2 regions of the Pseudomonas sp. LB3P81 genome follow, and region 1 is predicted to be linked to the other one. Evidence: riboswitches for the same ligand, from Rfam matches in the RefSeq annotation. Region 1 holds a riboswitch; the other holds the start of a gene.
What was found. Region 1 has a riboswitch for cobalamin ahead of ACYZTL_RS03005 (CbtB domain-containing protein). Riboswitches for the same ligand answer to the same signal wherever they lie in the genome.

Region 1 (12,079 bases):
CCTCGCGCACCGGGTTGTTGCCACGGAACGAGAACGACACGTTGGACACTCCGCCCGAGGTCAGCGCATACGGCAGCTCGTCACGGATGTAGGCGCAGGCGTTGATGAAGTCCACGGCGTAGTTGTTGTGTTCTTCGATGCCGGTGGCCACGGCGAAGATGTTCGGGTCGAAGATGATGTCTTCCGGCGGGAAGCCGACTTCGTTGACCAGAATGTCGTAGGAGCGTTTGCAGATCTCTTTCTTGCGCGCTTCGGTGTCGGCCTGGCCGGCTTCGTCGAAGGCCATCACGACGACTGCGGCGCCGTAGCGCTTGCACAGCTTGGCGTGATGAATGAACTGCTCGACGCCTTCTTTCATGCTGATCGAGTTGACGATGCCCTTGCCCTGGATGCACTTCAGGCCGGCTTCGATCACTTCCCATTTCGAGGAGTCGATCATGATCGGCACGCGAGAGATGTCCGGCTCGCCGGCAATCAGATTGAGGAAGGTCACCATCGCCTTCTTCGAATCGAGCATCCCTTCGTCCATGTTGATGTCGATCACCTGGGCGCCGGCTTCGACCTGTTGCAGGGCGACTTCCAGGGCTTCGGTGTAGTTGTCTTCACGGATCAGGCGGGCGAATTTTGCCGAACCGGTGATGTTGGTGCGCTCGCCCACGTTGACGAACAACGAGCTGCGATCGATGGTGAACGGCTCCAGACCGGAGAGGCGGCAGGCCTTCGGAATGTCCGGAATCTCGCGCGGCGCATAACCGGCCACGGCTTTGGCGATGGCTTCGATGTGGCCCGGCGTGGTGCCGCAGCAGCCGCCGACGATGTTGAGGAAGCCGCTTTGGGCGAATTCTTCGATGACCTTGGCGGTTTCCGACGGCAGTTCGTCGTACTCGCCGAACTCGTTCGGCAGGCCGGCGTTCGGGTGCGCCGACACGTGGGTGCTGGCCTTGTTCGACAGCTCTTCCAGGTACGGGCGCAGTTCGCTGGCGCCGAGGGCGCAGTTCAGACCGACCGAAATCGGCTTGGCGTGGGCCACGGAGTTCCAGAACGCTTCGGTGGTCTGGCCCGACAGGGTACGGCCGGAGGCGTCGGTGATGGTGCCGGAAATCATGATCGGCAGCTCGACGCCCAGCTCTTCGAACACCCCTTGCACGGCGAAGATCGCGGCTTTGGCGTTGAGGGTGTCGAAAATGGTTTCGATCAGGATCAGGTCGGCGCCGCCTTCGATCAGGCCTTTGGTGGCCTCGGTGTAGTTTTCCACCAATTCATCGAAGGTCACGTTGCGGTAGCCAGGGTTGTTGACGTCCGGCGACAGCGAGCAGGTGCGGCTGGTCGGGCCGAGCACGCCGGCGACGAAGCGCGGCTTGTCCGGGTTCTCGAGGGTTTTCGCGTCGGCGATCTTGCGCGCCAGTCGAGCGCCTTCTACGTTCAGTTCGTAGGCCAGTTCTTCCATGCCGTAATCGGCCATGGAAATCCGGGTGGCGTTGAAGGTGTTGGTTTCCAGAATGTCAGCGCCGGCATCCAGGTAGGCTTTTTCGATGCCACCGATCACGTCCGGGCGCGTCAGCACCAACAGGTCGTTGTTGCCTTTGACATCGCTTGCCCAGTCGGCAAAGCGCTTGCCACGGTAATCCTGCTCTTCGAGCTTGTAGCTCTGGATCATCGTGCCCATGCCGCCATCGAGAATCAGAATGCGCTCTTTGAGGGCGTGCTTGAGGGCTTGAAGGCGAACACTGCGATCGGACATTGGGACTACTCGGAAAGACCATGACGAAGGGCCGGGATCATAGCAAACCTGTGCGCTTTTAGAGCATGTGCGGTTTTTGCATGAATATCGCTCATGTTGATGTGGGCGCTGTCCCGGTAGAATCGCAGCGTTTTTTCAAGGATCGGGAACAGGGATATGTCGTATCGCGTCGTCATCAGCAGTGTATTGCTGTTTTTAAGCTGGGGCGCCGTGGCGCAGGATCCGGCGATTTCTGCTGCTATTTCCTACAGCCGTGACATTCAACCGATCTTCACCGAAAAGTGCGTGGCCTGCCATGCCTGCAATGACTCCGCCTGTCAGCTCAATCTGGGCAGCGGCGAGGGGGCGGCGCGCGGCGCGTCGAAAGTCCCGGTCTACGACGGCGAACGCAGTCAGGCTGCCGCGCCGACCCGATTGTTTTATGACGCCTTCGGCAAGCACGCCTGGCAGCAAAAAGGCTTCTATCCGGTGCTCGACGCCCAGGGCAGCCAGGCCGCGTTGATGGCGCGGATGCTGGAACTGGGTCACAAAACGCCTCTGACGCCCAACGCCAAATTGCCGGAAGACATCGTCCTGGGCCTGAACCGGGAAAACATGTGCGCGATGCCGGCCGAGTTCGACGGTTACGCCAGCACGCATCCGAAGGAAGGCATGCCGCTGGCGGTCACCGGCCTGACCGATCAGCAGTACCAGACGCTGCAACGCTGGCTGGCCTCGGGCGCGCCGATCGACGAGCAAGGTCTGGTGCCTTCCGCGAAAGAAGCCTTGCAAGTGGTGCAATGGGAAAACCTGCTCAACTCACCGGGCGCCCGCCAGAGCCTGGTGGGGCGCTGGTTGTTTGAACACTGGTTCCTCGCCCATATTTATTTCAAGGATGGCGAACCGGGGCATTTCTTTCAGTGGGTGCGTTCGCGCACGCCCACCGGCCAGCCGATTGACCTGATCAACACGCGCCGCCCGAATGACGATCCCGGCACGCAGGTGTATTACCGCTTGTGGCCGGTGCAGGGCGTGATCGTGCAGAAGACCCACATCACCTATCCGCTGAGTGCGGCGAAGATGGCGCGGATCAAAAGCCTGTTCTACAACGGCAAATGGCAGGTCAACGCCTTGCCGGGTTACGGGCCGGAGCGCCGGGCCAATCCGTTTGCCACGTTCGAGGCGATCCCGGCGCAGGCGCGCTATCAGTTCATGCTCGATAACGCCGAGTACTTCGTGCGCACGTTTATCCGCGGGCCGGTGTGTCGCGGCCAGATCGCCACCGACGTGATCCGCGATAATTTCTGGGCGTTGTTTCAGGCGCCGGAACACGACCTCTATATTATCGACCCCAATTACCGCGGCCAGGCCACGCCATTGCTGGCGATGCCGGGGCAGAACGACGACGTCGGCAGTGTGCTGAGCCTGTGGCATGACTACCGCGACAAGCGCAACGAGTACGAGGCGCTGCGCCGCGACAACTACGCCGATGCGCCCGCGCCGAGCTGGTCGACCTTGTGGGCAGGCAACGACAACGCGCTGCTGAGTATTTTCCGGCACTTCGACAGTGCCTCGGTGAACAAGGGCCTGATCGGCGATGTGCCACAAACGATGTGGCTGTTCGATTTTCCGCTGTTGGAGCGCACGTACTATCAGTTGGCGGTCAACTTCGACGTGTTCGGTAACGTCTCCCATCAGGCTCAGACGCGTCTGTATTTCGACCTGATTCGCAACGGCGCCGAACAGAACTTCCTGCGTCTGATGCCTGCCGACTCCCGGGACGGCTATCTCGACGACTGGTATCAAAGCAGCGGTAAATTCAAGATGTGGCTCGACTATGAAGCCATCGACAACGACAAACCGACGGCGCTGAAGCTCGACGAGAAAGACCCGAAGCGCGACTTCGCGATGCAACTGCTGGCTCGCTACGGTGAACTCAACGCCAAGCCCGATCCGATCAACCGCTGCGACGGGGCGTATTGCTCGCGGCCAAATATCGATCCGGCATTGCAGAGTACCGAGCAGGCGCTCAGCCGCCTGACCTCGCGTCCTGCTGCCGGGCTGAAAGTCATCGATCAGTTGCCGGAAGCAACAATGCTGCGTATTGAAACGGCGAGCGGCAAGCGTGAGGTATACAGCCTGTTGCGCAACCGCGCGCACAGCAACGTGGCGTTCCTGCTGGGCGAGTCGCTGCGTTACCAGCCGGGGCTCGACACGCTCACCCTATTCCCCGGCGTACTCAGCAGCTATCCGAACTTCATGTTCAACATTCCCGCCGAGCAGGTGCCAGCGTTTGTGGAGGCGATGGAAAATGCCAGGGACGCCAACCGTTTCGAGAAAATCGTCGAGCGCTGGGGGATTCGCCGCAGCCATCCGCAGTTCTGGTTCTACTTCCATGACCTGAGCAAGTACGTCCAAGAAACCGACCCGGTGGAAGAGGGCGTGCTGGACATGAACCGGTACGAGAATCTCTGAATCCCCCCTATCTAACGTAGGAGCGAAGCTTGCTCGCGAAGGTGTATCAGCTACATACATGTTTCCTGACACACCTTCGCGAGCAAGCTTCGCTCCTACATTAGGCAGGGGGATTGTCGTAATCTTTCCCGACAAAAATACTGGGACTTTGTGCGGCGCGATGATTGGCGTAAACTGCGCCCAAGCCTGCGAGGAGTTTCCATGACCGCTATTACCATCACCGACGCCGCCCACGATTACCTGGCTGATCTGCTTTCCAAGCAGAACACCCCGGGCATCGGCATCCGCGTCTTCATCACCCAGCCTGGCACTCAGTACGCCGAAACCTGCATTGCCTATTGCAAGCCGGGCGAAGAAAAACCCGAAGATACCGCGCTGGGGCTGAAAAGCTTCACTGCTTACATCGACTCGTTCAGCGAAGCTTTCCTGGACGACGCGGTTGTTGACTACGCCACCGACCGCATGGGCGGCCAACTGACCATCAAGGCGCCAAACGCCAAAGTCCCGATGGTCAACGCCGACAGCCCGGTCAACGAGCGCATCAACTACTACCTGCAAACCGAGATCAACCCGGGGCTCGCCAGCCACGGCGGTCAAGTCAGCCTGATCGATGTGGTCGACGATGGTATCGCCGTGTTGAAGTTCGGCGGCGGTTGCCAAGGCTGCGGCCAGGCGGACGTCACCCTGCGTGAAGGCATCGAGCGCACCTTGCTCGAGCGCATTCCCGAGCTCAAGGGGGTTCGTGACGTGACCGACCATACGCAGAAAGAAAACGCCTACTACTAAGGTGTTCGCTGCGACATAAAAAACGGCACTGTGGCGAGGGAGCTTGCTCCCGCTCGATTGCGAAGCAATCGCAAAGCAGCTAATGCATTCTCCCGTGATGAATGCGTTAGCTGATGTTGGGACCGCTCCGCGGTCCAGCGGGAGCAAGCTCCCTCGCCACAGGTGCTTTAGGGCCGATACAAATGTGCATGCCCCGCGCGATACAGCGATGACTCGCTGAAATGATCGCTTCCTAGCACCCGCCCCACCAGAATCAACGCCGTTCGACGAAACCCTTTCGCCTCAACCTTCCCGGCAATATCCGCCAGCGTCCCCACCACCCAGTCCTGATCCGGCCATGTCGCCCGGTGGATCACCGCAATCGGACAGTCCGCGCCGTAATGCGGCAGCAATTCAACCAGGATTTTCTCCAGATGATTGACCCCAAGGTGAATCGCCATGGTCGCCCCATGCTGCGCCAGACTCCCCAGTTCTTCACCGGCGGGCATCGCAGTCTTGTCGGCGTAGCGAGTCAGAATCACGCTCTGTGACACGTCCGGCAACGTCAGCTCCGCGCCCAAAAGCGCCGCACAGGCCGCCGTGGCGGTGACACCGGGAATGATTTCAAACGGAATGTCGAGTTCACGCAGGTAGCGAATCTGCTCGCCAATCGCACCATAAAGGCTTGGGTCGCCGGAATGCACCCGCGCCACATCATGGCCATTGGCGTGGGCGGTCTTGATCAGTTCGATGATCTGTTTCAGGTGCAGTTCGGCGCTGTTGACCACCTGTACGGCGCAATGTCCTTCAAGTACGGCGGCGGGCACCAGGGAGCCGGCGTAGATGATCACTGGGCAGCTGCGGATCAGGCGCTGGCCTTTAACGGTGATCAGTTCCGGGTCGCCGGGACCTGCGCCAATGAAGTAGACGGTCATCGTCGTTTCCTGTCAGAAAAAGGGTCTGGGCAAAGCTTCAGATGAAGATTGCTCATGATCGAAGGCGGGGATTATCGAGGATTTTACGCAGTGCCGGCCAATGCCAGGGTGGCCTGGGCGTATTTTTGTCGCAAGATCAGCAGTTTTGCCGGTGCCTGAGCCAGTTGTTCAGCGAGGGCGAGGGCGGCACTTTCCGCTACGCCATAGCAGCCGGTGCGTTCAAAAGCGATGTCCGAGCGGTGGCTGAGTCTTGATTGATAACCGGCCAGTTGTTCACTGCTGAAGTACATCAAGGGCAGCGCAAGTTGTGCGGCGAGCTCGATCAGGCCGGGTTCGTCGCGCTTCAGGTCGATGCTGGCCAGGGCCTTGATCTGGTGAAGTTCGATTTGATGCGCCTGTAACGCCTGATCGAGTAACGCCCGCAACGTGCTGACAGGGCAGCCGCGCTGGCAGCCCAGGCCGACCACTAGAGTCGGCGCTGCGTCAGTATCCGTCATGCGTGGTATTGGCCATCGCTTTTGCGGCGAAACAACCAGGCGCTGACCAGGCCCAGGGCCAGCCAGAACGCCACGTTGGTCAGCTGCGAAGCGATTTTGAACTGCGCTTCCAGGGCTTGCGGCGCGAGCATCGAGTGCACTTCCGGTTGCGGCGCGCCGATGACGTGAGGAACGGCGAGAATCGCCACGCCAAGAATCTTCATCAGCCAGTGACGACTGAACACGATCAGCGCGATGCCAACAGCGGTAGACGCTGCAGTGCCGATCCACCAGATTTGCCGTTGGGCCAGATCCGCCGCGGCAGTGCCGGGCAATTCAGGCGGCAGGCCGAGGGTCGGTGCCAGCACGAACGTCGCGTAACCGGCCAGGCCCCAAAGCAGACCCTGAGAGGTTTTGGTCGGCGCACGCAAGGTGTAGAGGCCGGCGAGCATCAGCGCGAAACCCACTGCAACCACCAGGTTGCCGCCCGTGGTGGACAGCACGCGCTGCCAGCCGTCTTCCGGTTCCCAGGCTTTGGCGTCGTGGGTATGAGCGGCGGCACCGGCGGCATGTTGGTGAACCTCAACAGCAGCAGGTTCTGATTTTTCGTAGGTTTCCGCCTGCAGAATCAGCGGAGCGACCCAGAAGCTTTGCAGCAGGGTCAGCAACAGGGCGGCCAGCAGCCCGGTGAAACCTGCGGTTTGCGCAATACGCTTGATCATGTCGGCAGGTCTCAATGGCACGGGAAGGCGGAGCTGTGACGGGTATCGTGCGCGGCGTTGTGCACCGCTTCGATGTGCGAGAAACCGGCGAAATACACCAGGCACGCGCCCAGGATCGACGCACAGACGGCGGCGGTCAGGCGTTGAGCCAAGGTTGTAGTGGTGGTGCTGGCGGATGTGTGGCCGGTGCTGCTGATGATCGACATGGCGCTTCCCTCTGGTCTGTCAGCGGGTGAATAGAGCGCATGGAAGATCCCCGCGAATCGGGCTCGCAGAGATTCAAACAGCGCCCGCCCACCGCGGGTTTGTTATTCAGTGAACGTAATCGTCACTTTGTGTTGCGGGCCGGTCTCCGGGCTCGCGAGGGGCTTGGGCGTCAGCCGAAACCTGCAAGCGTCACCTTCCCATGCCGAACTGCTGGCACAGTGGATCTGACGCTTCGCTCGCTTACCGTTGCGGGGGCAGCACCGGACTGACATGGCTTTGAGTAAAGCACATGATTCACCGGTTTCCCGTTTCACCCTGTGAGGGGCACCCGTAACAAGGTATGTAGGAGAGCATGGGCGGGGGTTGGGCGTCAATTGGCAGGGGTTCTCAATTGGAACTGAATGATGATTCTACGGACATTGACCCGCTTCGACACCATGCGTAGCCTTGCGCTTTCGAGGTTCTTCGGCATTTGCCGAAGCTAAGAAGGGAACGCGGTCGATGCCGCGGCTGCCCCCGCAACTGTGAACGGTGATGTTCGCTGCCACGCCACTGCACGCTCCAGCCCTGGAGCCCGCGGGAAGGCGCAGCAAACGCCAGTCTAGCGACAGGCACACCGTCAGCCAGGAGACCTGCCTCGACACGAATTCTCACTACAACCGGGCGGGGTGATCCGGTGGCGAAATCTTCCGCGCGCCTGCCTGTGCAGCAGCGGTCGTCGTCCCGTATGCCCGCCACCTTGCCAAAGGGCATCCGATGAAAACACTGGCCAAACTCCCCGTCACCATCGTTACCGGTTTCCTCGGCTCGGGCAAAACCACCTTGCTGCGGCACATGCTCGACAACGCTCAGGGCCGCCGCATCGCGGTGATCGTCAACGAGTTCGGTGAGCTGGGCATCGACGGCGAAATCCTCAAGCAGTGCTCCATCGGTTGCACCGAAGAAGAAGCCAACGGTCGGGTCTACGAACTGGCCAACGGCTGCCTGTGCTGCACCGTTCAGGAAGAATTCTTCCCGGTGATGCGCGAACTGGTCGCCCGTCGCGGCGACCTCGATCACATCCTCATCGAAACTTCGGGTCTGGCCCTGCCAAAGCCTTTGGTTCAAGCCTTCCAGTGGCCGGAAATCCGCAGCGCCTGCACGGTTGATGCGGTCATCACCGTGGTCGACAGCCCGGCCGTCGCCGCCGGCACTTTCGCTGCCTTCCCGGATCAGGTCGACGCCCAACGCAAACTCGACCCGAACCTGGACCACGAATCGCCACTGCACGAGCTGTTCGCCGACCAACTGGCCAGCGCCGACCTGGTGATCCTCAACAAGGCCGACCTGATCAGCCCGGAAGACCTCGCCCGCGTACGCCTGGAAGTCGCCGAAGAACTGCCACCAGCGGTGAAAGTCATCGAAGCCAGCAGCGGCCGTCTGCCACTGGACGTGCTGATCGGCCTCGGCGCCGGCTCCGAAGAGCACATCGACAGCCGTCACAGCCATCACGATCACCATCATGAAGGTGAAGATGACCACGATCACGACGCCTTCGACTCCATTTCCATCGAACTGCCCCAAGCCGACGAAAGCCTGCTGCTGGACGCGCTGACCCAGCTGGTGGTCAAGCACGGCATCCTGCGTGTCAAAGGCTTCGCCGCCATCCCGAACAAACCGATGCGCCTGCTGATCCAGGGCGTGGGCACGCGATTCGACAAGCATTTCGACCGTCAGTGGGGCGCCGATGAAGCGCGCACCACGCGTCTGGTGTTGATCGGTCAGGAGCTGGACGCCGCGCAACTCGAAGCGCAATTGCGCGCCGCGCTCAGCGTTTAACCCATGCACCTGCTCAGGACCCAGCCCGGCGGTTTCGTCTCGGATGACAACATTGCCGACCTTGGACAAACCCCCGCCGAGCTGGTGATCCTGTGCAGCGGCGATTCCAGTCTGGCGTTGCTCGCCGAAGCGGCGCAGCAATTGCCCGACGACTACCCGAGCGTGCGCCTGGCCAACCCGATGCAGGTGCAGAATCACGCGTCGGTCGACTTGTACGTCGATGAAGTGCTGCGCCACGCCAAGGTGATTTTGATCTCGCTGCACGGCGGCATCGCGTATTGGCGTTACGGCGTCGAGCGTCTGGTCGAGCTTTCGCAGCGCGGCGTGCAGCTGATTCTGGTGCCCGGCGATGATCGCCCGGACCCGGAGCTCAGCGACCTGAGCACGGTGATACCTGAAGACCGTGATCGGCTCTGGCATTACTTGCGTCAGGGCGGCATGGCCAACGCTCTCGATCTGTTTCGCTGCCTCGCCAATCGCTGGCTGAATCGCGATTATGCGTGGGCCGAACCGCAAACCTTGCCGCGCACCGCGATCTACCACCCGCAAAAAAGCCCCGCAACATTGAGTGATTGGCAAGCCGACTGGCAGGCCGGTCAACCGGTGGCGGCGGTGCTGTTTTACCGCTCGCATTTGCAGGCGGCGAACACCGCGTTCATTGATGTTTTCTGCCAACGTTTGCAAGCGGCGGGGTTGAACCCGTTGCCGATTGCCGTGGCCAGTTTGAAGGAGCCCGGCTGCCTGACGGTGGTCGAGGACTGGCTGGATGAAGCCTGCGCCTCGGTGATTCTCAACACCACCGGTTTCGCCCAGTCCAGCCCCGAAACGCCGCATTTGCGACCGTTTCGCCGCAATATCCCGGTCATTCAGGCGATCTGCGCCCAGGACAACGAACCCGGCTGGCGTGCCAGCGAGCAAGGCCTCGGCCCGCGGGATCTGGCGATGCACATCGCGCTGCCCGAACTGGACGGGCGGATCATCAGCCGCCCGATCAGCTTCAAGGACCTGGCGTGGCGCAGCGAGCGCAGTCAGTCCGATGTGGTCTGCTATCGGCCACAACCGGAGCGCATGGATTTTGTCGCCGAACTGGCGCGGCGCTGGATCGAACTGGCGCGGGTGCCGAACAGCGAAAAACGCATTGCGCTGATCCTCGCCAATTACCCGACACGCGACGGTCGCATTGGCAATGGCGTCGGTCTCGATACACCTGCCGCCGCGTTGAATATCCTCCGAGCGTTGCACGCAGAAGGTTATCCGCTGCCCGCCGAACTGCCGGGCAGCGGCACCGCGTTGATCCAGCAATTGCTCGGCGGTGTCAGCAACGACCTCGATACCCTCGACCAGCGTCCGTGTCATCAAAGCCTGGCACTGGACGACTACAACCTGATGTTCAACGCCTTGCCCGAGGCCAACCGCCAGGCCGTGCTGGAACGCTGGGGCACGCCGGAAAGCGATCCGATGTTCCGCGGCGGACGGATGATGATTGCCGGGCTGCGTTTCGGCCTGACCTTCATCGGCATTCAACCGGCGCGGGGTTATCAGGTTGATCCGAGTGCGGTGTATCACGACCCCGATCTGGTGCCGCCCCACGGCTATCTGGCGTTCTACTTCTGGTTGCGTAACACCTACGGCGCCCATGGCGTGATCCACGTCGGCAAGCACGGCAACCTTGAATGGCTGCCGGGCAAAGGCGTCGGGCTGTCGGAAAGCTGCTGGCCGGACGCGTTGCTCGGGCCGCTGCCAAACATCTATCCGTTTATCGTCAACGATCCGGGCGAGGGCGCCCAGGCCAAGCGTCGCACGCAAGCGGTGATCATCGATCACCTGATGCCACCGCTGACTCGCGCCGAAACGTATGGCCCGCTGCGTAATCTCGAGCTGTTGGCCGACGAATATTACGAAGCGCAATTGCTTGATCCGCGTCGTGCCCGGGAGTTGCAACGCGACATCCTGCAACTGGTGCGCGACACGCACATCGACCGCGAGCTGCAACTGGACGAGAAGCTCGACAGCGATGCTGATGCGGCGATCTGGTTACCGCGTCTGGATACTTATTTATGCGATTTGAAGGAATCGCAGATTCGCGATGGCCTGCATGTGTTCGGCGAGTCGCCGACCGGACGTTTGCGCATCGATACGTTGCTGGCCTTGTTGCGCATTCCGCGTGGCGATGGGCGAGGGGCGCAATCGAGTTTGTTGCGGGCGTTGGCGAAGGCGTTCGGATTGGGTTTCGATCCGCTGGATTGTGCGTTAGCCGAGCCTTGGACCGGGCCGCGCCCGGCTGAATTGCAGCGCGTCGCTGATGAAGTCTGGCGCACGGCCGGTGACACACGCGAACGCCTTGAACTGTTCGCCGCGCAACTGATCTCGCAAGTATTAAATGCCAATCCCGAACCCTGTGGGAACATACCTTTGTGGCGAGGGGATTTATCCCCGTTGGACTGCGCAGCAGTCCCATTTTCCGGGGCCGCTTCGCGACCCAACGGGGATAAATCCCCTCACCACAAAAGCCCGCTCCCACACGAGGCAGGCTGGTCTGATGTGCAAGCCATCCTCGACAACCTGCGCCAAGTGGTCGCGCCACGACTGGACGCCTGCGGCCCGGCCGAAATGCGCGGTCTGCTCGACGCCCTCAGCGGTCGTTTCGTCCCGGCCGGCCCTAGCGGCGCGCCAAGTCGTGGACGCCTGGACGTGCTGCCCACTGGGCGCAATTTCTACTCGGTGGACGTGCGCAACCTGCCGACCACCACCGCGTGGCGCATCGGTTTCCAGTCGGCGAACCTGATTCTTGAGCGGCACTTGCAGGATCACGGTGATCACCTGCGCCAGCTCGGCCTGTCGGTCTGGGGCACCGCGACCATGCGCACCGGCGGCGATGACATCGCGCAAGCCATGGCGCTGATGGGCGTGCGGCCGGTCTGGGCGACGGGCAGTCAGCGCGTCGATGATTTTGAAATCCTG
Region 2 (12,079 bases), 970 kb from region 1:
AACGCGATCAAGCCACCCAGCGCGCGCTCGACACGCTGGTGTTGCGCCTGACCGGCGATCCCAAGGCTGCGCAAAGTCCGGGGCTGGCGGCCATTCGCAAGGAGCCGCAGCAGATCATCAGTCAGTACGGTTTCGATGCCGGCCCGCCGGAAGTGCTGAAAGTTGATTTCGACCCGGCCAGCACCGAGCAGGCGTTGCGCCGCGCCGGTTTGTCGCTTTGGGGTGCGAACCGGCCGTCGATCCTGGTCTGGTGGTTGAATGACTCCACCGAGGGTTCGAGCCTGGTCGGTGATGGCCAGGCCAGCGCCGCGCCACTGCGTCGCGCGGCGCAACACCGTGGTCTGCCGCTGCGTTTGCCGCTGGCGGACCTGAGCGAGCAACTGGTCGCCACGGCGCCGAATCTTGAAGGCACGGATGCGGCGCCCTTGCGCGGCGCATCGGATCGTTACAACGCTGACGCCTTGCTGGCCGTGCATGCCCGTGAAGAGGGCGGTCAGTGGCAGGCCAAATGGCATTTGTGGCTCGGCGATCAGAAGGAAGCGGGCAGCGTGCAGGGCGCGGATCAGGCCGCCGTCGCCGATGCGGTGCTGCTGGCGGTCAGTCAGCGTCTGGCGCCACGCTTTGTGGTCAAACCGGGTGTCTCGGGTGAGCAGTTGCTGGAAGTGCAGGGCATGAATCTGGAGCGTTACGCGACGCTTGGGCGTTTGCTTGAGCCGTTTAACGCGCGCCTGCAGAGTGTCGACGCTGACCGGGTTCTCTACCGGGTCAATGGCAGCGCCGAGCAGTTGCGCTCGCAGTTGTCGCTGGCGAAGTTGCAGGAGGTTCCGGCGGGTGAGGCGCGGGCACCGACGGCGCCTGTTCAGCCGGTGGTCCAAGGGGCGGCGCCTGCTGCAGCGCCAACGCCTGCACCGGTGCCGCAGTTGCGTTTCCGTTGGTAAGGTTTTCTTTCTTTATATAGATGCATATGGAGTGGTACATGGCCGATACGCGGCGTTGGTTCTGGTTGGGCGGGGTGGTTCTGCTCTGCGCGTTTATCTGGCTGTTGCATCCGATTCTGACGCCGTTTCTGGTAGCGCTGTTGTTGGCGTATCTGTTCGACCCGCTGGTGGATCGGCTGGAGAAGGCCGGCCTGTCCCGGACTTGGGGGGTGGTGGCGGTGTTCGCGCTGTTCACCTTGATTTTCACCACCTTGTTGCTGGTGCTGGTGCCGATGCTCGCCAAGCAGTTGTTTCGCTTGTATGAACTGGCACCGCAGATGCTCGACTGGTTGCAGCACACTGCATTGCCGTGGGCACAGTCGAAGTTCGGGCTGTCGGACGGTTTCTGGAAGTTCGACAAGCTCAAAGCGGCCATCAGCGAGCACATGGGCCAGACCACCGACATCGTCGGCGTGGTGCTGAGTCAGGCGACCGCTTCCGGTCTCGCGTTGATCGGTTGGCTGGCTAATCTGGTGCTGATCCCGGTGGTGAGCTTTTATCTGCTGCGGGACTGGGATGTGATGGTGGCCAAGATTCGCAGCCTGCTGCCCCGTGACCGGGAAGAACGTGTGGTGACCCTGGCGGGTGAATGCCATGAAGTGCTTGGTGCGTTCGTGCGCGGGCAGTTGTTGGTGATGGTGGCGCTGGGTGTGATCTATTCGGCGGGCCTGATGCTGGCAGGGCTGGAGCTGGGGCTGCTGATCGGGATGATCGCCGGCCTGGCGGCGATTGTGCCGTATATGGGGTTTGTCATCGGGATTGGCGCGGCGCTGATTGCTGGCCTGTTCCAGTTTGGTGGCGACTTGTACCCCATGGTTGGCATTGTCGCGGTGTTCATGGTCGGCCAGGCGCTGGAGGGTATGGTGCTGACGCCGTTGCTGGTGGGCGACCGGATCGGCCTGCACCCGGTGGCGGTGATCTTTGCGATTCTGGCCGGTGGTGAGCTGTTCGGTTTCACCGGCGTGCTGCTGGCGCTCCCGGTGGCGGCGGTGATCATGGTGCTGGTGCGCCATGTGCATGATTTGTATAAAGATTCGGATATCTACGGCGGCGTCGACGAACCCAAGCTCTAGGGTTCGCCGATGACGCGTCGCGGGCGGTCTGGTTCAGTGCCAGGCTGGCCCGTGTCCCATGGGCGGCTGTCACTTGCGCTGCCAAAGAAACGCTCATGAAACCGGTGTGATAACGCAAACCTTTGATTTTGCTTATGGTCTGTCGCATTGTGCGGTCAGCTTCACGGGTATAAACTTCGCAAACTTTACACAGAGGCCACTAACGGTTCCTTTGGAACTGTTCAGTCAGCATGAAACCGATTCAGCTGCCCCTAGGTGTGCGTCTGCGTGATGACGCTACCTTTATCAATTACTATCCAGGCGCCAATGCCGCTGCACTCGGCTATGTCGAGCGGCTGTGCGAAGCCGACGCTGGCTGGACCGAAAGCCTGATTTACCTCTGGGGCAAGCACGGGGTAGGGCGCACACATTTGTTGCAGGCAGCCTGCCTGCGCTTCGAACAGATGGGTGAGCCGGCGGTATATCTGCCACTGGCCGAGTTGATGGATCGCGGCATCGAAATTCTCGACAACCTCGAACAGTACGAACTGGTCTGCCTGGATGATCTGCAGGCGGTTGCCGGCAAGGCGGACTGGGAAGAGGCGTTGTTCCATCTGTTCAACCGACTGCGTGACAGCGGTCGACGGCTGCTCATTGCAGCCTCGACATCACCGCGTGAATTGCCGGTGAAGCTGGCGGACCTGAAATCCCGTCTCACGCTGGCGCTGATCTTCCAGATGCGACCGCTGTCCGACGAAGACAAATTGCGTGCCTTGCAACTGCGTGCATCCCGTCGTGGATTGCACCTGACCGATGAAGTCGGGCATTTTATTTTGACCCGTGGCACTCGCAGCATGAGCGCGCTGTTCGAGTTGCTTGAGCGTCTCGATCAGGCCTCTCTTCAAGCTCAGCGCAAGCTGACCATTCCGTTTCTAAAAGAGACGCTGGGCTGGTAAACACTGGGTTTTTGGCATATTTCAGGCGCCAAAAAGTTCGCTTTCCTACAGGGTGTAGGCCGCGCGAGCGTCTAAATGGGGCTTAAGCGCTTAGATGGAAGCGCGAAACCGGAAAGTCACATAAAGTTCGATTGAATTTGCAAATGAGGATGATAGCGGGCATAGTCTCGGCTTCTTTACAACTATCAGCCACGGTCGTGCCCATGCTAAATCGCTTTGCACCCCTCGTGCCTCTCGCACTCGTCACCCTGTTGTTCGGTTGCGCTGCCCACTCTCCAGTGTCGGAGCAAGCGCCTCAACAGCAGGTAAAAAATTCAGTAACTGCGCAATCCTCTTCCGTCCTTTTCCAGGAAGAGCTGGCCGCCGATAAAGAACTGGCAGACTTCGCCGATGGCAAGTCCTACCAGCTTCCGGTTCTGGCCGACAGCATTCTCGAACGTGGCATGTCCCTGATCGGTACCCGTTACCGTTTCGGCGGCACCTCCGAGGCTGGCTTCGATTGCAGCGGCTTCATCGGTTATCTGTTCCGTGAAGAGGCCGGCATGAACCTGCCGCGTTCCACTCGCGAAATGATTAACGTGGACGCACCGCTGGTTTCTCGCAGCGCCCTCAAGCCAGGCGATCTGCTGTTCTTCGCCACCAATGGCCGTCGCGGTCGTGTCAGTCACGCGGGGATCTACCTCGGTGACAACCAGTTCATCCACTCCAGCAGCCGCAAAAGCGGTGGTGTCCGGGTCGATAGCCTGGGCGACAGCTACTGGAACAAGACCTTCATCGAAGCCAAGCGCGCACTCGCGATGGCCCCGACCGTGGTCACGGCACGCAAGTAATGCTTCAGCCTGTCGCCACCTCAGTGGTGACAAAAAGCCTCTCTGCAACAAAGTAGGCGGACAGTTTGTAAGGCGAACTTAAAGTCTTACTTGAAGTTTGCCGCATAGCCGCTAGAATCCTGATCTATTATTGATGGCAAACCGCCTGCGTCCTGCGCAGGCGGTTTTCTTTTCTGCCCTGTCGGCAGAAAAAAGCCGCAGCCAGATCAGGATGTTCTGCAGATGACGATGTCGGCCCGCCTCGCACTCATGTTCTTCGCAGCGCTGCTCAGCGCCTGTGCCAGCCGCACACCGCCGCCTGCACCGGTGGTTCGCGCGCCGATTGTTTTCGGTTCTCCCCAAGCTTTTTCGCCTGAGGCAGAGGATGTGCTGTTTCGTGCGTTGGGTCTGGTCGGCACGCCTTATCGCTGGGGCGGCAACACGCCGGATTCCGGGTTCGATTGCAGCGGCCTGATCGGTTATGTCTACCGTGACGTCGCCGGCATTTCCCTGCCGCGCACCACCCGCGAGATGATCAGCATGCAAGCGGCCAATGTTGGCAAGGAAGGCCTGCAAACCGGTGACCTGATTTTCTTCGCCACCAAAGGCGGCTCTCAAGTCAGTCACGCCGGGATCTACGTCGGCGAAGGTCGCTTCGTCCATGCGCCGGCCACGGGCGGCACGGTGAAGCTAGACAGCTTGTCCAAAGCGTATTGGCAGAAAGCCTACCTGAGCGCCAAGCGTGTTCTGCAACCCGAGCATCTGGCGCGCAATCCTTAGTTCCAAGAGGTTGTTGTCATGACCGCCCGCACACTCAATCTCGACGATTCCCTGTATCAATACCTGCTCGACGTTTCCCTTAGGGAAACGCCGCTGCTCAAGCGTTTGCGCGCTGAAACCCAGGCGCTGCCGATGGCGCGCTGGCAGGTGGCGCCGGAACAGGGGCAATTCCTCGCCTTGCTGGTGAAGCTCACCGGCGCCAGGCGATTGCTGGAAGTCGGCACGTTCACCGGTTACAGCGCGTTGTGCATGGCGGCGGCATTGCCGGATGACGGTTCGTTGATCTGCTGTGATATTCCCGGCGACTACAACGCTACGGCGCGCCGTTACTGGCAGGAAGCGGGGCTCGCTGAACGAATTGACCTGCGCCTGGCGCCTGCGCTGGAAACCCTGGCTCAGTTGGATCAACCCGAACAATTCGATTTGATTTTCATTGATGCCGACAAGGCTAACTATCCAGCCTACCTGGAGCACGCGCTGCGTCTGCTGCGCGTTGGTGGTCTGGCGGTGTTCGATAACACGCTGTGGAGCGGGCGGGTGCTTGAGCAGAATCCCGAGAGTGAAGATACCCGAGCTATCCAGGCGCTTAATCTCGCGTTGAGAGATGACTCGCGTGTGGATTTGTCGCTGTTGCCGTTAGGCGATGGATTGACGCTCTGCCGCAAGAAGTAGGTGTGCGCTGAAAAGATCGCAGCCTTCGGCAGCTCCTACATTGGATGGCATACACCCTGTAGGAGCTGCCGAAGGCTGCGATCTTTTAACGTTTACTTAATTGCAGAAACCCGCCACACCTTATTCCCCACATCATCCGCCACCAGCAAATCACCCTGCTGATCAATCACCACACCCACCGGCCGGCCCATTGCTTTCTTCTCTTCATTGAGGAAACCCGTGAGCACATCAACCGGTTGCCCAGTCGGTTTGCCGGCACTGAATGGCACGAAAATCACTTTGTAACCACTGTGCGGCTTGCGGTTCCACGAACCATGCTGGCCGATGAAGGCGCCTTCCTTGAATTGCGCCGACAGCGTGTTGCCTTCAGCAAACGTCAGGCCCAGTGACGCGGTATGCGGGCCGACGGCGTAGTCTGGCGCGATAGCCTTGGCGACCAGGTCCGGGTTTTGCGGCTCGACGCGAATGTCGACGTGCTGGCCGTAATAACTGAACGGCCAGCCGTAGAACCCGCCGTCCTTCACGGAAGTGATGTAGTCCGGCACCAGGTCGCTGCCGATTTCATCCCGCTCGTTGACGGCCGTCCACAAAGCGCCGCTCTGCGGTTCCCACGCCATGCCATTGGGGTTGCGCAGGCCGGAGGCGAAGATCCGGTGATTGCCGGTGGCGCGATCCACTTCCCAGATCGCCGCGCGACCTTCTTCCTGATCCATGCCGTTTTCGGCGACGTTGCTGTTGGAGCCCACCGTGACGTACAGCTTGCTGCCGTCCTTGCTGGCGATGACATTTTTGGTCCAGTGGTGATTCAGTGTGCCGCCCGGCAGATCAACCACTTTGATCGGCTGTGACTTGATTACCGTGTCGCCATTCTCATAGTGAAAACGCAGCAAGCGGTCGGTGTCGGCGACATACAGGTCATTGCCGACCAGGGTCATGCCGAAGGGCGAATTGAGGTTTTCCAGAAACACCGTGCGGGTTTCGGCGATGCCGTCGTGGTCCTTGTCCCTCAACAGCGTAATGCGGTTCGGGCTGGGTACGCCGGCACCCGCGCGGCCCATGGCTTTCTTCATCACCCAGCCTCTAACGCCTTTGCCATCGTCGGGTTTGGGCGGTGCGTTGGTTTCGGCGACGAGCACGTCACCGTTCGGCAGCACATACAGCCAGCGCGGGTGATCGAGGCCTTCGGCGAACGCGGCCACCTGAGTGCCCGCTGCGGCGGTGGGTTTCGCACCGTCCGGCCAGCCGATCGCCGGGGCGATGTTCACCGTCGGGATCAGGGTTTTGTTCGGTTCTGGCAATTTGGGCGACGGGCCGGTGCCGTCGGAGACTTGCAGGGTAGAGGTTTCACCGCAGGCGGCGAGCCCTCCGGCGAGGGCGATGACGAGAACGAGCTGGCGCTTGTGCATGCTGATCTTCCCTATAAATGCAGTGACCTGATCAATAGAGACGCGCAAACCCGCGATGGTTCAACCGGTCAGCCGCGAGCTTCCTTGAACAGCACGGCAATGCCGGGGTGATAGTGGCCGACTTCGTTGCGCAACTTGCGGTAGGCGTAGGGGAAATACCAGGCGGCGGCGCAGGTGTGTTCCTTTTGCAGGTCGTCGACCATGTCCTGGAGTTCTTCCGGGGTAGCGCCGTGCTGGGCTTTTTGCGGTGCAACGAACAGGCAGCCGAGTTTCAGGTCGCTGACGTAACTGATGCGCCTGGCGTCGCTGGTGATGTCGGCCAGCGCTTGTGTCAGGTTCAGGCTGTTGACCCGTGGCCAGCGCTGCGTGGCTTGAAGGTAGGCGCGCTCTTCGCGGGTGGCGATGAACAGGTCGGCGCGGGCGTTGCGTTCGCCTTCTTCGTTCTGTTTACGGGTCGGTGTGTGTTGCAGCGTGACCATTTCCGCCATCCACGCGGCGGCCGAGAGCAAGCCGAGGTTGGCTTTTTCGTCGTACCAGTAAGGCATGTCGTTATCGCCGCGCACCGCGTTGTAGCGGTCGATACAGTCAAACCAGCGTTCGAGTACCGGACGCAGGAATTCCAGCTTCGGATTGCTGATAATCATGCCTTGCATGTGGCTTACCCTTGTTATTGTGATGTGGGTTTGTGGCTCTTTGATATCACTGCTGAAAGCGTGGCACAAGATTGACGTCGTTTAATTGATAGACGGCAATTATTCGCCCGTCGGCGTCCCGGCTTTAATTGACGCTCCACCCCCAACCCTCTAACCTTCGCGGCTTGTTTCAGGTGCTCTGTGGCCTTGGTCGACAGAGTGAAACAGGGAAGCCGGTGAGTGCGTTCGTGCAATTCATGAACAATCACGATCCCGGCGCTGCCCCCGCAACGGTAAATGTGTGAAGACTGCGCCTTGAGCCACTGTGTCGATATCGACATGGGAAGGCGCGCAGTCAGGCGTGACGCCGCTCATGAGCCCGGAGACCGGCCTGATCCATCCAGCGGCATCACGGTGGGCGATGCCAGGCTTCTTGCCGTCTATTCTTGTGCCTGCCCGCCGTTATCCAGCCTCAACGGAGAGCTCCCCATGACTGATACTCCCGATCGTGACGAACGCCATCTGGCGCGCATGCTGCGAAAAAAAGCCGTGATCGACGAACGCATCGCCAACTCGCCAAATGAATGCGGTCTGCTGCTGGTGCTGACCGGCAATGGCAAAGGCAAAAGCAGCTCGGCGTTCGGCATGCTTGCCCGCTCCATGGGTCACGGCATGCAGTGCGGCGTGGTGCAGTTCATCAAGGGCCGCAACAGCACGGGTGAAGAACTGTTCTTCCGCCGCTTCCCCGAGCAGGTGCGTTTTCATGTGATGGGCGAGGGCTTTACCTGGGAAACCCAGGACCGCCAACGAGACATCGCCGCCGCCGAAGCTGCGTGGGCCGTTTCCCGTGAACTGCTGCGTGATCCGTCGATCGGTCTGGTGGTGCTCGATGAGTTGAACATCGCCCTCAAGCACGGTTACCTCGACCTCGATCAGGTGCTCGGCGACTTGCAGGCGCGTCCGCCGATGCAGCACGTGGTGGTCACCGGTCGCGGCGCGAAGCCGGAGATGATCGAGCTGGCTGACACCGTCACTGAAATGGGCGTCATCAAGCACGCCTTCCAGGCCGGGATCAAAGCGCAAAAAGGCGTCGAGCTGTGAATACTATTTTATGAAAAGCATCCGTCACTGCCCGGCGGTCTTGATTGCCGCGCCGGCCTCCGGTCAGGGCAAGACCACCGTCACCGCCGCGCTGGCCCGTTTGCATCGCAATCAGGGGCGCAAGGTTCGCGTGTTCAAATGCGGACCGGACTTTCTCGACCCGATGATTCTCGAGCGCGCCAGCGGTGCGCCGGTGTATCAGCTGGACATGTGGATGGTCGGCGAGCAGGAAAGTCGCCGGCTGTTGTGGGAAGCCGCCGGCGAAGCTGATCTGATCCTGATCGAAGGCGTCATGGGGCTGTTCGACGGCACGCCGTCCAGCGCCGATCTGGCGCGACACTTTGGTGTGCCGGTGCTCGCCGTGATCGACGGCACGGCGATGGCGCAGACGTTCGGTGCGCTGGCATTGGGGTTGGCGAAGTATCAGCCGGACTTGCCGTTTGCCGGGGTGCTGGCCAACCGCGTCGGCACCTTGCGTCATGCGCAATTGCTTGAAGGCAGCCTCACTGAAGGCCTGCGCTGGTATGGCGCGTTGTCCCGGGAAACCGGGATTGAATTGCCAAGTCGGCACCTCGGTCTGGTTCAGGCCAGCGAGCTGAACGATCTTGATCTGCGCCTCGATGCGGCGGCGGATGCCTTGGCCAGCAGTTGCGAAGTCGCATTGCCACCCGCCGTGGAATTCGCTGCACCTGATGTCATCGCTGCCGAGCCGTTGCTGGCCGGTGTGCGGATTGCCGTGGCCCGTGATGAAGCATTCGCATTCACCTACGGCGCGAGCCTGGATTTGCTGCGGGCCATGGGCGCCGAACTGCTGTTTTTCTCGCCGATCCGCGACGCGCAGTTGCCGGAGGCCGACAGCCTCTATCTGCCGGGCGGCTACCCGGAATTGCACCATGTGGCGCTGGCACAGAACACCCCGATGCTCAACGCCATCCGCGCTCACCACGCGGCGGGCAAACCGTTGTTGGCCGAGTGTGGCGGCATGCTGTATTTGCTCGACTCGCTGACCGATGTCGAAGGCACTCGCGCAGAGCTGGTCGGCTTGCTGGCCGGGGATGCGGTGATGCAGAAACGGCTGGCGGCGCTGGCGTTGCAGGCGGTCGAATTGCCGGAGGGTTCGCTCCGTGGGCACACCTATCACCATTCGTTGACCAGTACCGAACTTGAGCCGATTGCCCGTGGCCTCAGCCCTAACGGCGGGCGTGGGGCGGAGGCGGTTTATCGTGAGGGGCGGATGACGGCTTCTTATGTGCATTTCTATTTTCCGTCCAATCCGGCTGCTGTAGCCGCATTGTTTGTGCCGGACCTTGAGGCCGCCTTCGCGAGCAAGTCGAATCGTCGCACCGCCGCTCCCACATTAGTCAGTGCGTTGCCTGAAGAAACGCAGTCCACTGTGGGAGCGGGCTTGCTCGCGAAGAGGCCATGACTGACAACGCATTCAGCCAGGCCGAACGCGAAGCGGTCTACCGAGCCATCGCCGAACGCCGCGACATGCGCCACTTCAGCGGCGGCACCGTCGACCCCGAGTTGCTCCGGCGCCTGCTTGAAGCCGCGCACCAGGCGCCGAGCGTCGGCCTGATGCAGCCCTGGCGATTCATCCGCATCAGCGATCGCGCCCTGCGCGGCAAGATCCAGTTGTTGGTGGAAGAAGAGCGCATCCGCACCGCCGAAGCCCTCGGCGAACGCACCGACGAATTCATGAAACTGAAAGTCGAAGGCATCAACGACTGTGCCGAGGTGTTGGTCGCCGCGTTGATGGACGATCGCGAACGCCACATCTTCGGCCGCCGCACCTTGCCGGAAATGGACATGGCCTCGTTGTCCTGCGCGATCCAGAACCTGTGGCTGGCTTCCCGTGCCGAAGGACTGGGCATGGGGTGGGTCTCTTTATTCGAGCCGCAAGTCCTGGCCGACTTGCTGGGTTTGCCCGCCGGGGCCAAGCCTTTGGCGATTCTTTGTCTCGGGCCGGTCAAGGAATTCTATCCGGCGCCGATGCTGGTACTCGAAGGCTGGGCGCAGGCGCGACCGCTAAGCGAATTGCTGTATGAAAACTATTGGGGAGTGAGTCAATGAGTGTGGCGTTGTTGAGTGTCGCCGCGGTTGCGCTGGATGCGCTGCTGGGTGAACCCAAACGCTGGCATCCGCTGGTGGCGTTCGGCCGTTTTGCCGACCGCATCGAACAACGTTTCAACGGCGGTGGACGCGGCTGGCGCAGTCACGGCGTTACCGCTTGGGTGATCGCGGTCGTACCGCTGACCTTGCTCGCCACGGCTTTTTCCTGGGCACCCTATGTTGGCTGGATCGTCGAGATTCTCGCGCTCTATTGCGCCCTCGGTATGCGTAGCCTCGGTGAACACGTCGAGCCGGTTGCCAAGGCGCTGCGCAGTGATGATCTGGAGGAAGCGCGCAAGCGTGTCGGTTACCTGGTCAGCCGCCAGACCAGTGAACTGGATCAAACCGAAGTCGCCCGCGCCGCCACCGAATCCGTCCTGGAGAACGGCAGCGACGCGGTGTTTGCCGCACTGTTCTGGTTTGCGATCGCGGGTGCGCCCGGCGTGGTGCTCTACCGATTGAGCAATACGCTGGATGCGATGTGGGGTTATCGCAACGAGCGCTTCGAACGTTTCGGCTGGGCCGCGGCGAAGATCGACGACGTGCTCAACTACATTCCTGCACGACTGGTGGCATTGACCTACGCGCTGCTGGGGAAAACCCGTCTCGCGCTGAAATGCTGGCGTTCACAAGGCCCGACCTGGGACAGCCCGAACGCCGGTCCGGTGATGGCCGCAGGTGCCGGTGCGCTGGGCGTCGAGTTGGGCGGGGCGGCGATTTACCACGGTGAATTGCATCAGCGTCCGCCCTTGGGCGAAGGCGCGCCGGCGGACGCCGACTCCATCGACCGCGGCTGGCAATTGGTCCGGCGCGGGGTATGGTTATGGCTGCTGATTCTCTGCGTGGGGGCTGAATTCTATGCTTGAGCACGGTGGACGGTTGCGCAAGGCGGCGCTCGAATACGGTATCGCCGAAGCCGATTGGCTCGACCTGTCCAGCGGCCTCGCGCCCTGGCCGTTTCCGGTCCCGGACATTCCGTTGCGCGCCTGGGCGCGCTTGCCGGAAACCGATGACGGACTGGAGCAGGCGGCCTGCGAATACTACGGCGCCGCGCAGGTGTTGCCGGTGGCCGGTTCGCAAATGGCGATCCAATTGCTGCCGCGCTTGCGCCGGGTCGGCAAGGTCGGCGTGCTGTCGCCGTGTTACGCCGAGCACGCCGAAGCCTGGCGCCGCAGCGGTTACATCGTGCGTGAAGTGCTGGAGCAGGAGGTCGACTTCTTCCTCGACAGCCTCGACGTGCTGGTGGTGGTCAACCCGAACAATCCCACCGGCCTGAGCCTGACCCCGAGCCGTCTGCTCGACTGGTATTCCAGACTGGCCCAGCGCGGTGGCTGGCTGGTGGTGGACGAAGCGTTCATGGACAACACACCACAGCTGAGCCTGGCGCCGTATGCCCATCAGGTCGGCTTGATCGTGCTGCGCTCTTTCGGCAAGTTTTTTGGTCTGGCCGGTGTGCGGTTGGGGTTTGTGCTGGCGGAGCGCAAGTTACTCAAACTGCTCGCCGAACAAGTCGGACCCTGGGCCGTCAGCGGACCGACTCGCGTGCTGGGCCAAGTCTGTTTGCAGGATACCGAAGGCCACG

Region 2: it holds a riboswitch for cobalamin, as region 1 does, so the genes downstream of both, cobO (cob(I)yrinic acid a,c-diamide adenosyltransferase) here and ACYZTL_RS03005 (CbtB domain-containing protein) in region 1, are expected to answer to the same signal.

The regions. Positions count from the first base shown of each region.
Region 1 covers NZ_JBUBVG010000001.1:659,411-671,489, reverse strand. Annotated here, with positions in the region: gene metH (methionine synthase) at 1-1,741, opposite strand, end outside; gene ACYZTL_RS03030 (fatty acid cis/trans isomerase) at 1,898-4,195, shown strand; gene nfuA (Fe-S biogenesis protein NfuA) at 4,397-4,981, shown strand; gene cobM (precorrin-4 C(11)-methyltransferase) at 5,149-5,895, opposite strand; gene ACYZTL_RS03015 (cobalamin biosynthesis protein) at 5,979-6,392, opposite strand; gene ACYZTL_RS03010 (CbtA family protein) at 6,389-7,093, opposite strand; gene ACYZTL_RS03005 (CbtB domain-containing protein) at 7,105-7,299, opposite strand; cobalamin riboswitch at 7,420-7,647, opposite strand; cobalamin riboswitch at 7,742-7,954, shown strand; gene cobW (cobalamin biosynthesis protein CobW) at 8,057-9,118, shown strand; gene cobN (cobaltochelatase subunit CobN) at 9,122-12,079, shown strand, end outside.
Region 2 covers NZ_JBUBVG010000001.1:1,624,710-1,636,788, reverse strand. Annotated here, with positions in the region: gene ACYZTL_RS07525 (DUF2066 domain-containing protein) at 1-938, shown strand, start outside; gene ACYZTL_RS07520 (AI-2E family transporter) at 977-2,050, shown strand; gene hda (DnaA regulatory inactivator Hda) at 2,281-2,985, shown strand; gene ACYZTL_RS07510 (C40 family peptidase) at 3,189-3,815, shown strand; gene ACYZTL_RS07505 (C40 family peptidase) at 4,038-4,574, shown strand; gene ACYZTL_RS07500 (O-methyltransferase) at 4,593-5,246, shown strand; gene ACYZTL_RS07495 (PQQ-dependent sugar dehydrogenase) at 5,339-6,652, opposite strand; gene ACYZTL_RS07490 (hypothetical protein) at 6,721-7,305, opposite strand; cobalamin riboswitch at 7,460-7,693, shown strand; gene cobO (cob(I)yrinic acid a,c-diamide adenosyltransferase) at 7,774-8,385, shown strand; gene ACYZTL_RS07480 (cobyrinate a,c-diamide synthase) at 8,396-9,811, shown strand; gene bluB (5,6-dimethylbenzimidazole synthase) at 9,808-10,458, shown strand; gene cbiB (adenosylcobinamide-phosphate synthase CbiB) at 10,455-11,363, shown strand; gene cobD (threonine-phosphate decarboxylase CobD) at 11,356-12,079, shown strand, end outside.